Regions from separate parts of the Sporosarcina sp. P26b genome, predicted to be linked through region 2. Evidence: riboswitches for the same ligand, from Rfam matches in the RefSeq annotation. Region 2 holds a riboswitch; the other holds the start of a gene.
What was found. A riboswitch is a leader RNA that binds a small molecule or an ion and turns the genes downstream of it on or off. The one in region 2 is predicted to bind lysine.

Region 1: another riboswitch for lysine. It lies ahead of CSV69_RS12395 (Na+/H+ antiporter NhaC family protein); the one in region 2 lies ahead of dapA (4-hydroxy-tetrahydrodipicolinate synthase).

The regions. Positions count from the first base shown of each region.
Region 1 is NZ_PDYW01000016.1:16,946-23,984, forward strand. Features, by position in the region: gene CSV69_RS12375 (DUF72 domain-containing protein) at 1-262, shown strand, start outside; gene CSV69_RS12380 (sulfite exporter TauE/SafE family protein) at 262-1,086, shown strand; gene CSV69_RS12385 (bifunctional metallophosphatase/5'-nucleotidase) at 1,092-2,471, shown strand; gene yunB (sporulation protein YunB) at 2,519-3,286, shown strand; lysine riboswitch at 3,342-3,517, shown strand; gene CSV69_RS12395 (Na+/H+ antiporter NhaC family protein) at 3,710-5,278, shown strand; gene CSV69_RS12400 (sodium-dependent transporter) at 5,443-6,963, shown strand; gene CSV69_RS16695 (MetS family NSS transporter small subunit) at 6,964-7,039, shown strand, end outside.
Region 2 is NZ_PDYW01000006.1:17,997-25,035, forward strand. Features, by position in the region: gene CSV69_RS07915 (sigma 54-interacting transcriptional regulator) at 115-1,836, opposite strand; gene dapA (4-hydroxy-tetrahydrodipicolinate synthase) at 2,030-2,923, opposite strand; lysine riboswitch at 3,041-3,218, opposite strand; gene CSV69_RS07925 (S8 family serine peptidase) at 3,456-5,933, shown strand; gene grpE (nucleotide exchange factor GrpE) at 6,171-6,761, shown strand; gene CSV69_RS07935 (tetratricopeptide repeat protein) at 6,846-7,039, shown strand, end outside.

The sequences.
Region 1 (7,039 bases), on a different contig from region 2:
TAAAGGTTGGGTCAATACGATGGGGGATAGTAAAGCATGGCGTAAAGTGCGCTATCTTTATGATTATAACAATAAAGAATTAGAGAGTATGAGTGAAATCGTCAAACATCTCGAGAAGCAAGCAGAAGAAGTTTTTGTCATTTTTAATAATAACTCTGGTCAGCATGCAGCCAAGAACGCTAAACAGTTTGCAAGTTTAGTCAACATAGAATATGGTCAGCCGCTTACGAAGCAAATGGATTTGTTTGAGGAGGATCAGTAATGGAATTTGTAGTACTCGCTTTAATTGGATTGGCATCGGGTGTAATTGGTTCCATCGCAGGCCTTGGAGGCGGAACCATTTTAGTTCCAGTGACATTGTTTGTCGGTCTGAACCTCGGCATGATTCCCGATATTACGCCGCAGAGTGTAGTCGGTTTGTCGGTCATTATGATGATCGCGAACGGACTTGGTTCGACAGTTTCATATATGAAAGTCAAAACTATTGATTATAAAAGCGCATTTCTATTTTTTGTAGCGAGTATTCCGGGCATCATAATCGGTGCGTTGATTAATAAAAACTTGAGTTTGCAATCATTTAATTTATATTTTGGTATATTGCTCATTGTTTTATCTACACTGTTATTAACAAGAAAATATTTAAAACCGATTCGATGGTTTGTTGACAATGGCAAGAAAATGAAGTTTACTGATCCGCAGGGCAAAACACATATCTATGGCTATCCAATATGGTTTGCGATTCTACTAGCATTATTCATTGGATTTACTTCGGGATTATTCGGAATTGGTGGAGGTACGATGATAGTGCCAGCCATGATTTTACTATTCTTGTTCCCACCACACGTGGCTGTCGCGACATCGATGCTCATGGTATTTTTATCAGCCATCGTCAACTCGATTTCACATATTTCACTAGGTCACGTACCATGGCTCTATACGATTCCTGTTGTGCCAGGAGCTTATTTTGGCGGGATGCTCGGAGCGTACTTAAATAGCAGAATGAAATCAGAAACTTTGGTTTTAGTCATACGCATCATTTTACTCATCTTTGGACTGCGTTCCATTTATGAAGGGATTTGGGGTTGACACTTATGAAGGAAACCGTAGCGACAATTCACATTTATCATACGAATGATGTACATAGTCATTTTGAAAACTGGCCGCAAATTCGCCATTTCCTCTCGCAGCGTAAGCAGCAAGCGGCAGACAATGGCGAAGCATGTTTTTTATTTGATATCGGAGACCATATTGACAGATCTCACCCATTCACAGAAGGAACAGAAGGTAAAGGAAATGTGGAATTATTAAATAAATCAGGATACCACGCTGTAACGATCGGCAACAATGAAGGAATCACCATGTCCAAGGAAGCGTTGAATACATTATATGAAGATGCGAATTTCGATGTAGTGCTCTGCAACTTAAAATATCAAGATGGAGAGCTGCCTCACTGGGCAAAAACGTCTAAAGTGTTTGAGACTGCAGAAGGCGTGCGTGTCGGTGTTATAGGGGCTACAGCTCCGTATTACGCGTTTTATGAACAACTAGGCTGGAGTGTTACTGAACCGCATATAGCATTACAAGAAGTAGCGCGTAACTTGCGCCCTCAATGTGATGTGATTGTTTGCCTCTCCCATTTAGGTATTCATGAAGATCGTCTGCTAGCTGAACAATGCCCAGAAATTGATGTTATTTTGGGCGGCCATACACATCATTTATTGCAAAACGGTGAATGGTTTGATGACACATTGATCGCGGCTGCTGAAAAGTTCGGTCATTATGTCGGACATGTGCAAGTAGATGTGGACCGCATGACGAATCAAGTGATTCATATGAAAGCAGAAGTGTTCCCAACGCAAATGATGGAAATGTCCGAAGAAGACATAAAACAGGTGAATGATTTATTTGCTGAAGGGGAAGAAACTTTACAAGTCCCGGTATTTTATAATCCTTCACCGTTATCACAGCGTTTAACAGGAGATAGTCCATTATCTTCACTGTTTGGTCGGGCGTTACTCGACTATTTGGATGCTGACTGTGCATTATTTAATGCAGGGATTTTCCTTGGTAGTCTAGAGGAAGGATGGATTACAAAAGGTGACTTACATTCCTTATTACCGCATCCCATCAATCCATGTCTTGTTCATTTAGATGGGGCAGAACTGCTGACAATCTACGAGCAATCGCTTGATCCAAAGTGGACAGAGCTTCCAATCAAGGGGCTTGGTTTCCGTGGTACATTAATGGGCAGCATGATTCATGAGCATTTATATGTCAATCATGAAGGGCAATTATTCGCCGGAAATCGATTAGTGAAGCCTGGGGAAAACTACACACTGGCGACGCTTGATATGTTCACGTTCGGCTTTTTCTATCCTTTATTAAAAGAAGCAAAGAAAGAATATGTCATGCCGGAAATGCTTCGTGATGTACTCGGTTGGTACGGCAGAAAATATTTCAATGAACGCTAGTTATGTATGCCTCCTACTTCGCATAATGTGATGTAGGAGGCGTTTTTATGCGGTTTTATACGAATCAAAAACGGCCAAAGAGACACCATTATGGCAAAACCATACTACGATTTGTCATCCCAACCGTTTTAGTAGGGGTGGCGATATTTTTCTATACCGTCAACAAACAACTAACGCCGATCTATACACAGTACGCCGAAGTGCAAACCCAGAAAATAGCCAGTCACGTCATCAGCCAGGCAATCAATAATCGATCTACCAGTGTCTATGATGTCAATGAAATTATTGAAAACGTCCCCGACGATACAACCGACACGGTGACGACGAAGTTCAATGCAGAAATCATTAGCCAAGTTATGTCCGAAATACATCAGCTCGTAGAAGATCATCTAGAGCGAGCAGAGGGCGGAGATCTGGATATGCTACCGCCACTTGGCGATCTTGAATACAATCCCGATCGTATGCAAAAGGAACAGGGCATCGTGTTTTTTGTTCCACTTGGGCAAGCAACCAATATTCCCTTAATTGGTAACTTGGGTCCAAAAATTCCTATCCGTTTCCATGTTGTAGGGGATGTACATGCAAATGTTGAAACTGATATACGAGAATTCGGTATTAACAATGCTTATGTAGAAGTAAATTTATTGTTGAAAGTGAATGTACAGATCATCGTTCCATTAGCGACAAGCAAGAGTGTCGTAGAGCAGAAAATCCCTATCGCTATTGGCTTGATTAGAGGGAAGGTACCGCAAATTTATTCGAAAGGGGAGCAAATGCCAGCACAAATCGAGGTTCCACTTGAGAAGACCGAGTAAAAGGGTGTTGTGAACGATGTCGATTATTGCTACACTAAGTACAGAAGAATATCGAGACTTACGTAGAGGCTGCATTGTTTATAAGTACCTAGCGAGAGAGTGACGTCTATGACCGCGAGTGAAAGGAAGCAATGCCGAAGTTTGAGAAGAGTCTGCTTCTCAAGTTGGGGTCATTTCAAAGAGGAATGACACTGTCATACAGCGACAAATGTATGGAGAGCTACAATAGCCAATTGAACTATGATTTATTAACATATTGCTTGTTCAACTGGCCAGCCGACTCCTACACGTGCGTTAGTACTTGTGGAGTGGGCTATTTTTGTGGGGAAAATTCAGAAATACAAAATATTGTCAGCATTCCACTCTTCGAAAGATCTTCTGCATTTCGATATTATCTAGCAACTTGAAAGAGGAGGAATTACAATGATCGGAACGTGGGTCTCTATTTTGCCTCCTATTATCGCCATCGTGATGGTGTTAGCGACGAGGAGAGTATTATTATCATTAGGAGCGGGAATTGTTACAGCAGCTTTACTTTTAGCGAACTTTGCTCCGTTCGAGACACTAAAAGGTGTATGGAGAGCCATGACAGTTTCATTTTGGGATGGCGGACTCAATACGTATAATATATTTATTATGTTATTTCTATTATTACTAGGTGTCATTACGGCATTTGTTAGTCTATCCGGAGGAAGTGCAGCATTTGCGCGCTGGGCTGTCACGCGTATTCGTACAAAACGTGGCGCAAAGCTACTGACAATGGCGCTCGGTATTGCCATATTTGTAGACGATTACTTCAATGCATTGGCAGTTGGCCAGATTGCAAGACCTATTACGGATCAGCATAAGATCTCTCGTGCAAAACTAGCATATTTCATTGATTCTACGTCAGCACCTATCTGTGTCGTGTCACCTATATCCAGTTGGGGCGCGTTTTTGATTGGACAACTAGCACTTATTTTAGGTACGACAGCAGCGGTCAGCTATTCACCGTTGACTGCATTCGTCATGATGGCGCCGATGAATTTTTATGTCATCGCGACATTGTCCATGGTCTTCTTCTTCGCTTGGACGAATAATGACTTCTTTGAAATGAAGAAGCATGAAGATCGTGCCATGAATGAAGGCGAACTGTTTGACCAAAATAAAGAAATACCTGGTCAGCTAAAGGAAGAATTTCCAGAGCATACACACGGTAAAGTACGTGATTTAGTTGCGCCAATCGTGACATTGATTGTGGTAACGCTTGGCATGATGATTTATACGGGTTATAAAGAAGCAGGTATCTTTGATATTTGGGCTATCTTCGAAAACACGGATGTACCGTTCTCCTTGGTAATTGGTGGTACTACAGCTACATTACTAGCTATGTTGTTATATACACTACAAATGAAAGAGAACGAAACAGCAAGCGTTTCATGGATGGGACGCGCATTTGTAAGTGGTGTAAAAGCGATGATGCCTGCGATTTTAATCTTAATCTTCGCTTGGGGATTGACGGAACTTATTGCATCGCTTGATACAGGACTATTCCTTTCTACAATGGTAGAGCAATTGAATATTCCGGTCGCATTCCTTCCAGTACTGATTTTCGTATTAGCGGGATTAATGGCATTTTCAACAGGTACGTCATGGGGGTCGTTTGGTATCTTGATGCCGATCGCAGGGACGATCATGGTCAATGCAGCACCTGAACTATTATTACCAGCGTTAGCAGCAGTTCTTGCAGGTGCGGTATTCGGAGATCATTGTTCACCGATTTCCGATACAACCATCTTATCTTCCACTGGGGCAGGTTGTAATCACATGGATCACGTCTCTACACAATTGCCTTACGCACTCGTTGCTGCGAGTGTTTCAGCGATTGGTTATATTGTTCTAGGAATTACTGGTTCAGTTTGGATTGGACTCGTAGCAGTTATTATTATGTTGATAGTTTTATTCACATACTGGAACGCAAAAGGAAAACAACGCGCTGCGCGAATAGCATAATTTTACAGTTTGGACTAAGGGTGAAGAATACTTCATTCTTAGTCCAAATTTGTTTTGACATCTACTATTCTGCTGTTTATACTAAATATACGGAACTAGAGTTTTCAGAATATATCGAATGGTAACAAGTTTTGTGAAATAACAAAAAGAGAGGAGAGTGTTTAATGGAAACACGCTCACAATGGGGAACAAGGGCCGGTTTTATATTGGCTGCAATCGGGTCGGCTGTCGGACTCGGAAATATCTGGCGCTTTCCTTATGTCGCCTATGAAAATGGCGGTGGCGCATTCTTTATCCCGTACTTATTTGCACTTTTAACAGCGGGTATCCCGATTCTGATCATGGAATTTACAATTGGTCATAAATATCGTGGATCCGCACCTCTTTCATTCTTCCGTTTAAATGGTAAGAAGGCAGAGTTCTTAGGATGGTGGGGGATTTTCGTTTCGTTCGTTATCTCCACTTACTATGCCGTGATCATTGCATGGGCAATGAAATACACGATCTATTCATTTAACTTATCTTGGGGGAAAGAACCGGAAGCATTCTTCTTCGGTGACGTTCTGAAATTAGCGGATAACCCAGGAGATGTCGGGGGGATTGTAGGAGGCGTAGCATTGCCACTACTATTCGTCTGGATTATTTGTTACATTATCTTGATCGGTGGAGTCAAGAAAGGGATCGAGTTGGCGAACCGAATATTTATTCCTGTTCTATTCCTTCTATTCTTATTCGTCGTCATCCGTGCCATCACACTTGACGGAGCTATGGTAGGACTTGATGCATTCTTTAAACCGGATGTCGATAAATTATTGAATCCGCGCGTATGGGTTGCTGCATATGGACATATCTTCTTCAGTTTATCGATTGCCTTTGCGATTATGATTACGTATTCTAGTTATTTGCCGAAGAAATCGGATATTACGAATAACGCATTCATCACAGGTTTTGCGAACTCTTCTGTTGAGTTATTAGCAGGTATTGGGGTATTCGCAGTACTAGGATTCATGGCAACGAATCAAGGGGTAGATGTAGCAGACGTTGCGACAGCGGGTGTAGGTTTAGCCTTTGTCGTGTTCCCTGAAATCATCAATCAAATGCCAGGATTAAATGGCCTGTTCGGCGCATTCTTCTTCCTGTCACTGACACTTGCGGGTATTACTTCACTAATCTCCATTACTGAAACATATATCGCGGGTATGTCAGATAAATTCAATATTTCAAGACGTCGTTCAGTAACTATTGGTGTCGGACTCTCAGCAGTGATTTCTTTGCTATACGCTACAAATGGCGGTTTGTACTTCCTAGACGTAGCAGATTACTTCATTAACCAATTCGGTATCGCAGTCATCGGTTTAGTTGAAGTTTTCTTACTAGCTTGGGTATTCCGCAAACTTGGAGTGTTCGAACAGCATGCCAATGCAGTATCGGATATTCGACTTGGCTGGTGGTGGAAGGTTTCACTTTCATTCATCACTCCTATCGTATTAGGTACTATGTTATTCTTCCTAATCAAAGACAATATTGCTGAAAACTATGAAGGGTATCCAACGTCGTTCTTATGGACGATCGGATGGCCAGTAGCGATAGGCGCATTTGTGATGTCGATTGTATTCACATCATTAAAATGGAGAAACAACACAAGAATTACATCAGATTACGATGAAGACAAAGGGGGGCTATAAATGGATACAGGAATGAGCGGTTCTGCAATCCTTATGATGCTAGTCGGAGTGACGATCATCTGGGGCGGTCTATTTA
Region 2 (7,039 bases):
CTCCTTAAATTGTATTTCCTGTACTAGATTGTGCTTTTACAATAGAACAAGAAAAAGTGTAGCGTTAAGGCTACACTTTTATTTTGTAACCTGAGTGTAGCATCCGCGCTACACTCAGGTCAAGATATTAAATTTTCTTAATTTTTTATATAATGTAGTTCTGTGTATGCCAAGCAGCTCGGCTGTCTTGGATTTATTACCTTCTGTTTGATCCAATAAATTTACTATAATCTTTTTTTCTTCCGCCTCTTGTTTTTCTCTGAAGTCTTCTAACGTACTTAAATTTTGTCCATCCAGAATATGTTGCGGCAAATCTGTCTCATCAATACTATCGGAGTCAACAATGCTTACTAAGTCTTCTAGCACATCTATCAATTCCTCAATATTGCCTTCCCATTGATAATTCATTAAATACGTTACAGCGGTAGTAGAGAATGACTTCTCGGGTATTTTATGTGCGAAACATATTTCCTGCATATAATGTGACAGTAGATAAGGGATGTCTTCGTTCCTGTTACGAAGCGCAGGAATAGAGAGTTGCAGTGGATTTAATTTGGCATATAACTCGGAACTAAATGCATCTCTTTCGGCTAATTCGTGTAAGTCTTGTGTAGACGAAATGATTAGTTGAACAGGGAAATCTTCTGGAGCTTGTTTTAGAAACTCCAATAATTTCATTTGTGTATTCATAGATAAAGCATCTATATCTTGTAAATAAAGCGTGCTTGGTTTTCCGGAATGGAGGATTCCATGTGGGCTGAAAAGTTGTTCTTCTATATTTTTCGATGCTTGGACTTTGCAATATATAGTTGTAAATGGTTTGGATGCGATCGGACTTAACTGATGGATACTTTCTGCAAATGCGTTTTTACCCGTTCCTTTTTCACCGGACAATAAAACGACAGCTTGTGTTCGAGCGGCAGTCCGAGCTTTTCTCTTTAAGTCGGATATCGCTTCGCTCGTCCCTATAATTTGATTGAGACTGGAAAAGCCTTCAGGAGATAGGGGAGGAAGTTCAGTATCAGCCATAATTTTCTGTAGTTGTAACCGCTCATAAATGCGATAAATGTCTGAAACGCCTTCGAAAATCAACATACCGATTGCTGCGACTACTTTCCCGTTTTTCCAAATGGGAATGCGGTGAACGACCATATCTTGCCCTTGAATATTTTGAAGAACGCCTCTTTCTGGCATGCCTTTCTGCACGGTTTCATGTAGATTTGTATTTTCAATTACTTCTGTGACATGTCGTCCAATTGCCTCTGATCTAGGGATACCGGTGAATTTACTATAAGCCTCATTGAATTCGATGATCGTACCCAATTCATCGACCACAGCAATTCCTTCATACGCTTTTTCCAGAATGACCGTTAAAATATCAGAGACCTTTTCATTTTTTATATAACTTTCCATCAATGCCGATAGCCCTTTGACGATTTCTTTTTGAGTTAACAAACCCATGAGGATGCCTTGTTTATTATTTACAACATAGACATTTGTATTGTCTGGATCGAAAGGGAGTTCATTCAATAATGTATGTTCGTCTATTGTAGCTACTTGCATAAGTACTATATGCTCTAGTGTTGTGTGCTTATTACGGCCATTGACGAATGCTTCGAGTATGTGTTCAGCAGTAATGATACCGACCGGCTTATATTGTGGATCAACGATAGGGAGAAACTCGATTTTCAATTCCTTCAGTACTTTAGCTGCTTCTAGCAACGTCTGATCTAGTTGGATAACTGGGGGATTTTCATTCATCCAATTCGCTACAGACATCCACTTTTTATCATTTTCCAACTGTATGAGTGTATTAATAAAAGAATCGTTAAACATAAAAGCCTCCATGATGTATCTATTTTCATCGATTATTACACAGTATAACGCATCTATTACATAGTTTGTACTGAGTTCGTTTTGAAGGGAGATACGTATCTTAAACAGGCTTTTACTTGTAGATGCAAAAAGCTGCCTCAGAAAATCTACAAGTAGTAGTTTTTTGAGGCAGCGTATTTTCTATTCGTTACTATTACAATCCAATCGTCGCATTGTCTTCAAGGGCTAACAATTCCTTCAAAGCCGCCACTTCGTTTTCAGGCAAAGCGATCATCGGTAAACGAACTCCGCCGACTGGTATGCCCAGTAAATTCAACGCAGCCTTTGTTGGAGAAGGGTTAGGTGCAGCAAACATCGCTTTCATGATTGGCAATAAACCACGGTAGATTTCCGCTGCTTGCTTTGTGTTACCCGTTTTAAAGTTCTGTACCATCTCTTGCATTTCGTTTCCTATAATATGCGCTGAAACCGACACAATGCCTGTTCCACCGATGGCTAATACAGGAAGTGTAGAAGCATCGTCACCTGTATAGACAAAGAACTCATCGCCCGTATGTTCAATTATGGCTGCAACGGCTTCTAGATCGCCGCTTGCTTCTTTAATGGACGTAATATTCGACACATCGTTAGCCAACCGAATAACGGTTTCTGGCAACATATTGACTGCACTACGACCCGGGATATTATATAGCATGACAGGTAATGTCGTAGTTTGCGCAATCGTCTTGAAGTGCTGGTAGAGTCCTTCCTGACAAGGCTTGTTGTAGTAAGGGACGACCAGCATAATTCCATCGACACCGGTTTCTTCCGCTTGGATCGTCAAATCGATAGATTCTCTCGTGCTATTCGTTCCGGTTCCAGCAATGACAGGTGCTCTGCCTGCTACGGTTTGGACAGTGAACTTGAATAGTTCCACTTTCTCTTCTGCTGTAAGCGTAGGCGATTCTCCTGTCGTGCCTGCAATGACTAATGCGTCTGTTCCATTGGCTAGTAAGTGATTGATTAGATTTTTCGTTGCTGGGTAATCGATGTCTCCTCTTTCATCAAACGGAGTTACCATCGCTGTCATAACTGATCCAAAATTCATTATTCTCCACATCCTATCATTTTATTAAAAAACATAGAGGTGGGGGCGATACGTAAGTGAACGCAAAAAGCAACAACGAGGGCTCGCTGTTGCGTTGAAATAATGAATTATTTCTTTGCACGAGATAGCCCACCATACAGTTTCCCATATGACAATCCTGCACTTGTTCAGTCCAGAATCAGCTTGGAGATCATGAGTGTCTCGCAGCTTCGGCAAATTCCCCTTTCAACAATCTTCACAGAACCTCATGATTCTCTGATTGTGTACTAATGGTTTTTGCGCCTCTATCCTTATTTCCGAATTATCGAAATAAGTGAAAGTTTAATTACCCCTACTGTACTTGGTATGTATGAAGAATGCAACCATTACTTTTCTATGGAGATAAGGAACATACGAATTTTGACTAATTTTATTAATATGGAATTACCTGTAGTCCTATTCGTTTCTAGGAGGTAGAATGGACTAAAGTCATCTATTCCATGCAACGATTGATGGATTGAAAATATGAACTTTATTAGGAAAGAGGGATGTTGTGAAGAAAAGTAGTTTACGTTGTCTACTGTTGGTACTGGTGTTTCTTGGATTCATTAATACTGAACCTATACATAGTAATGCGCAGTCACCGGTTACAGAGTTGTTGGTGGAATACGCAGAAGATGTCCGAATGACTTTTAGTGAAGAAGTGGAGATGCAAGTGGAAACGCGCAAGAGGATTTCTGATGAAGTGGAGTTATGGAGTTTGACAAAAGATGCGGACGTTGAAGCACTTCATCTCCAGTTGCAAGAGGATCCTGCTATCGCATATGTCGAGCTGAATGCAGAACGTGAAATGGCAGCAGACATCGTCGATCCTGGATTGAATGCTCAATGGTGGATATCACATGTTCGTCCGGAAATGATCTGGTCGCGTGTAGCAGAACAAAGGAAATCGATTAGTGTCGCAGTGATTGATTCAGGTATGGATACTAGACATATTGATTTGGAAAAAAGAGTTCTAACGGATGGCTATAACTTCTATGATAGTAGTACGGATGTTTTTGATGTAACTGGACACGGTACGAAAGTGGCAGGGGTAATTGCTGCTGAATATGGAAATGGCATAGGGGTCACAGGAATTGTAGGTCCATATGACGTGAAGATTTTACCTTTAAAAGTATTTGGCGAAGGAAATAAAACAAAGACTTCCTATATAGTGGCGGCCATTAATTATGCTGTTGCATATGATGTAGATGTCATTAACTTGAGCTTGGGTGGAGATTTGAAGTCAGATATAGAAAACAACGCGATCCAGCAAGCGATCAGGGCTGGAATAACGGTTGTGGCTGCGGCGGGAAATAAAGCAGAGGAAGGGAATCCACTGTTTTATCCCGCTTCCTACGACAATGTGATTTCTGTCGGTTCCGTGGATCAGTTGAATCAGCACGTGAAATCTTCTAATTACAATAACAGTCTAACTTTGGTGGCTCCAGGTACATCAATTTACACTACAAGCCCCAACCATGGATTTACTATGGGTGAGGGCACGTCGTTTTCCTCACCGATTGTGGCGGGAGCGGTGGCTATGTATAAATCGTTGCAACCAAATACCACACCGCAACAAATGAAAAACTTGCTGGAAGATACTGCGATGCCATTAGGTGGTTTGAATACACCTGCTTACTTCGGTTCAGGTTTACTGAATCTACGAGCATTGCATGACAGACTTCCGCCTAAAATAGTTCCAGTTGAACGAGTAGAATTGAATACGGAAGCTGTGACACTGGATTTGTCATTGGGCTATGCAACGAGTGAAGCAAAGGCTATTTCCGTAGAAAAAAAACAGTTAGCTGAGTTTGCTTCGTATGAAATGGAGCCGAACGATACAATTTCCCAAGCTAATCCTTTTTTAAATGAGAACTATGAAACTATGAGGGGAAGAATAAACAAAACTTCTAAGGACATAGATTTTTATGAATTAGTAAGGGATGAGCCAGGGATGCTTGATGTTGAAATATATTGGACAAAAGGTTATTCGCAAGATGGTTCTGATAATCAATTTTTAAATGTAGATTTATATGATGAAAAAAAGAAATGGGTTGCAAAAGCTGATTATCAAGAGTTGGCTAACGGTAGAAAAGGATTAGCTATGAAAGTAGAGTTGCAAGAAGGTTACTATTATATGAAGGTTCATCAAGAATCATCATATAACGAAAGATTTGTGGAACAGGAATATGAAATATCGAGTATCTTTATCCCGGAATATAGTGATGTAGAAATTCCTGATATTATATTGGACGAAGTGTCTATGAAAAGAGGAGATAGAGAATACTTTTTGAACGAAGAGGATAACCTCGTGGAGTGGAAATCATCTAATCCGGAAGTAGCTTACGTGGACTACGATGGGATGGTGGTAGCGAATTATCCGGGAAGTGCGACCATCACGCTTTATATTGGAAACGCTAGGAAAATCCTGCCCGTATATGTGGTAGATACAACGATCGAAGCAAAGTTTACAATTTCCGCAAAGGTTTTTCCTTATAACGCAAAGGATCAAAGAATTATATGGTCGTCATCAGACCCTTCCATAGCAGAAGTCGATCAGAATGGTGTAGTTACAGCGAAAAGTGTGGGTACCGTATTCGTCACAGCTAGAGCACGATTAGGTGGAGTGGCGGAAATTGCGACTGTACATGTTGTCAGAAACGGCAAAGGGTATGAATTTACAAGCGATTTTACAAATCCAGACGTCCCCATGGATAAAGTTTTCGGGGTCACCTTTACTCAGCCATTATCTCCGTTTAAAGATTATAGCCAAGATATTGTGATTTCCAGAAAATCAAATGGTGTAGGGCGTGTGAAAAGTTTTACTGCCAAAGTAAATCCCCTGAACTATAATCAACTACTGATTGAGCCAAATCAGTTCTGGCAGGAAGGTTATCATTATCTAACAGTGACAAAAAACGTTCAAAATACTAATTATCTTTCATTACGTAAGGAAAGTAGAATTATGTTTTATTCCTACTATAAGTAAATTAACGTTTATCAGAAGAGTCCTCCTACTGGGGGGCTCTTCTGTCTTTCCATGCCAAACCCTGTAAAAACCTGTCACCCCATGTATGCAAGACGTCCCATTCCTCCGACAATTCATGGCCCAGTATTGTGTTAGACCCCAAAAAGTGCTATCTTATCAGTATAATAGCCTGAGAGTAGACTGGGCTTTTCTTGCTTGATTGAGAATTACATATGTTTTTTCGAAAAGGGGAATTCGATGAGTACTATACATGAGTCCGCGGATAACAGGCCGGAAGAGTTGCAGCGTATATTGGATAAGGAATTATTGCAGCTAGAGAAAATAACTATTGAAGATTTTGAAGTAGATCCTATTGAGAAGCCGGTTACGCAAGAAGATTTGAAGCAGTTTCAGCAATTCACATCAACGAGTTTCCGGTCGCTAGAAGAATTGCTTGAGAGCAATCAAGCCGTCTTGCCGGTTGATGAAGCGATTACTCGTTTGCAGGATGAAGCGTTTGAAGACCGTGTACATATGGCGAAACGGGCAGTAGAGATCTTTACATTATTCGAAGACGTACGTCAGACGGTGGACCCGGAGTCGATCGATTTGATCGCGCAATTGGATACCGTAATCGATCAAGCGCATCATTTGCTTGAGGACATGGGTATACAAGAGTTACCGGTGTTTGATGAATATTTCGATGAAAGCTTTATGGAAGCGGTCGGCACTATACCTGCTGAAGAAGCGCCAGGAATTGAGCGATTTAAAGTAGCGGCTGTATTCCGCAGAGCCTTTTCAATAGAAGGACAAGTTATTCAAGATGCATTCGTGAAAACAGTTACGTAAAAGGGGGAACGTGTATGACAAGCATTACAATGGATCAATGGCTCAGTCACTGCGTCCGCCCATTAAGTAGGTGGAGGTGATTCGATGAGTTCATTCACTAACATTCCTATGTTGATTCAGCAAATGCAACAAGAGATACGCCAGAAGCGTTACACGATGGCGCTTGATACGATCCGAGAACTTGAAAAACTTAGTGTGAACCGAAAGCAGATACTGTGGCATAAAGCTTTGCTTGAGAGTAAAGTCGGCAATCTGCATGTAGCATTAGCGTACTTGAA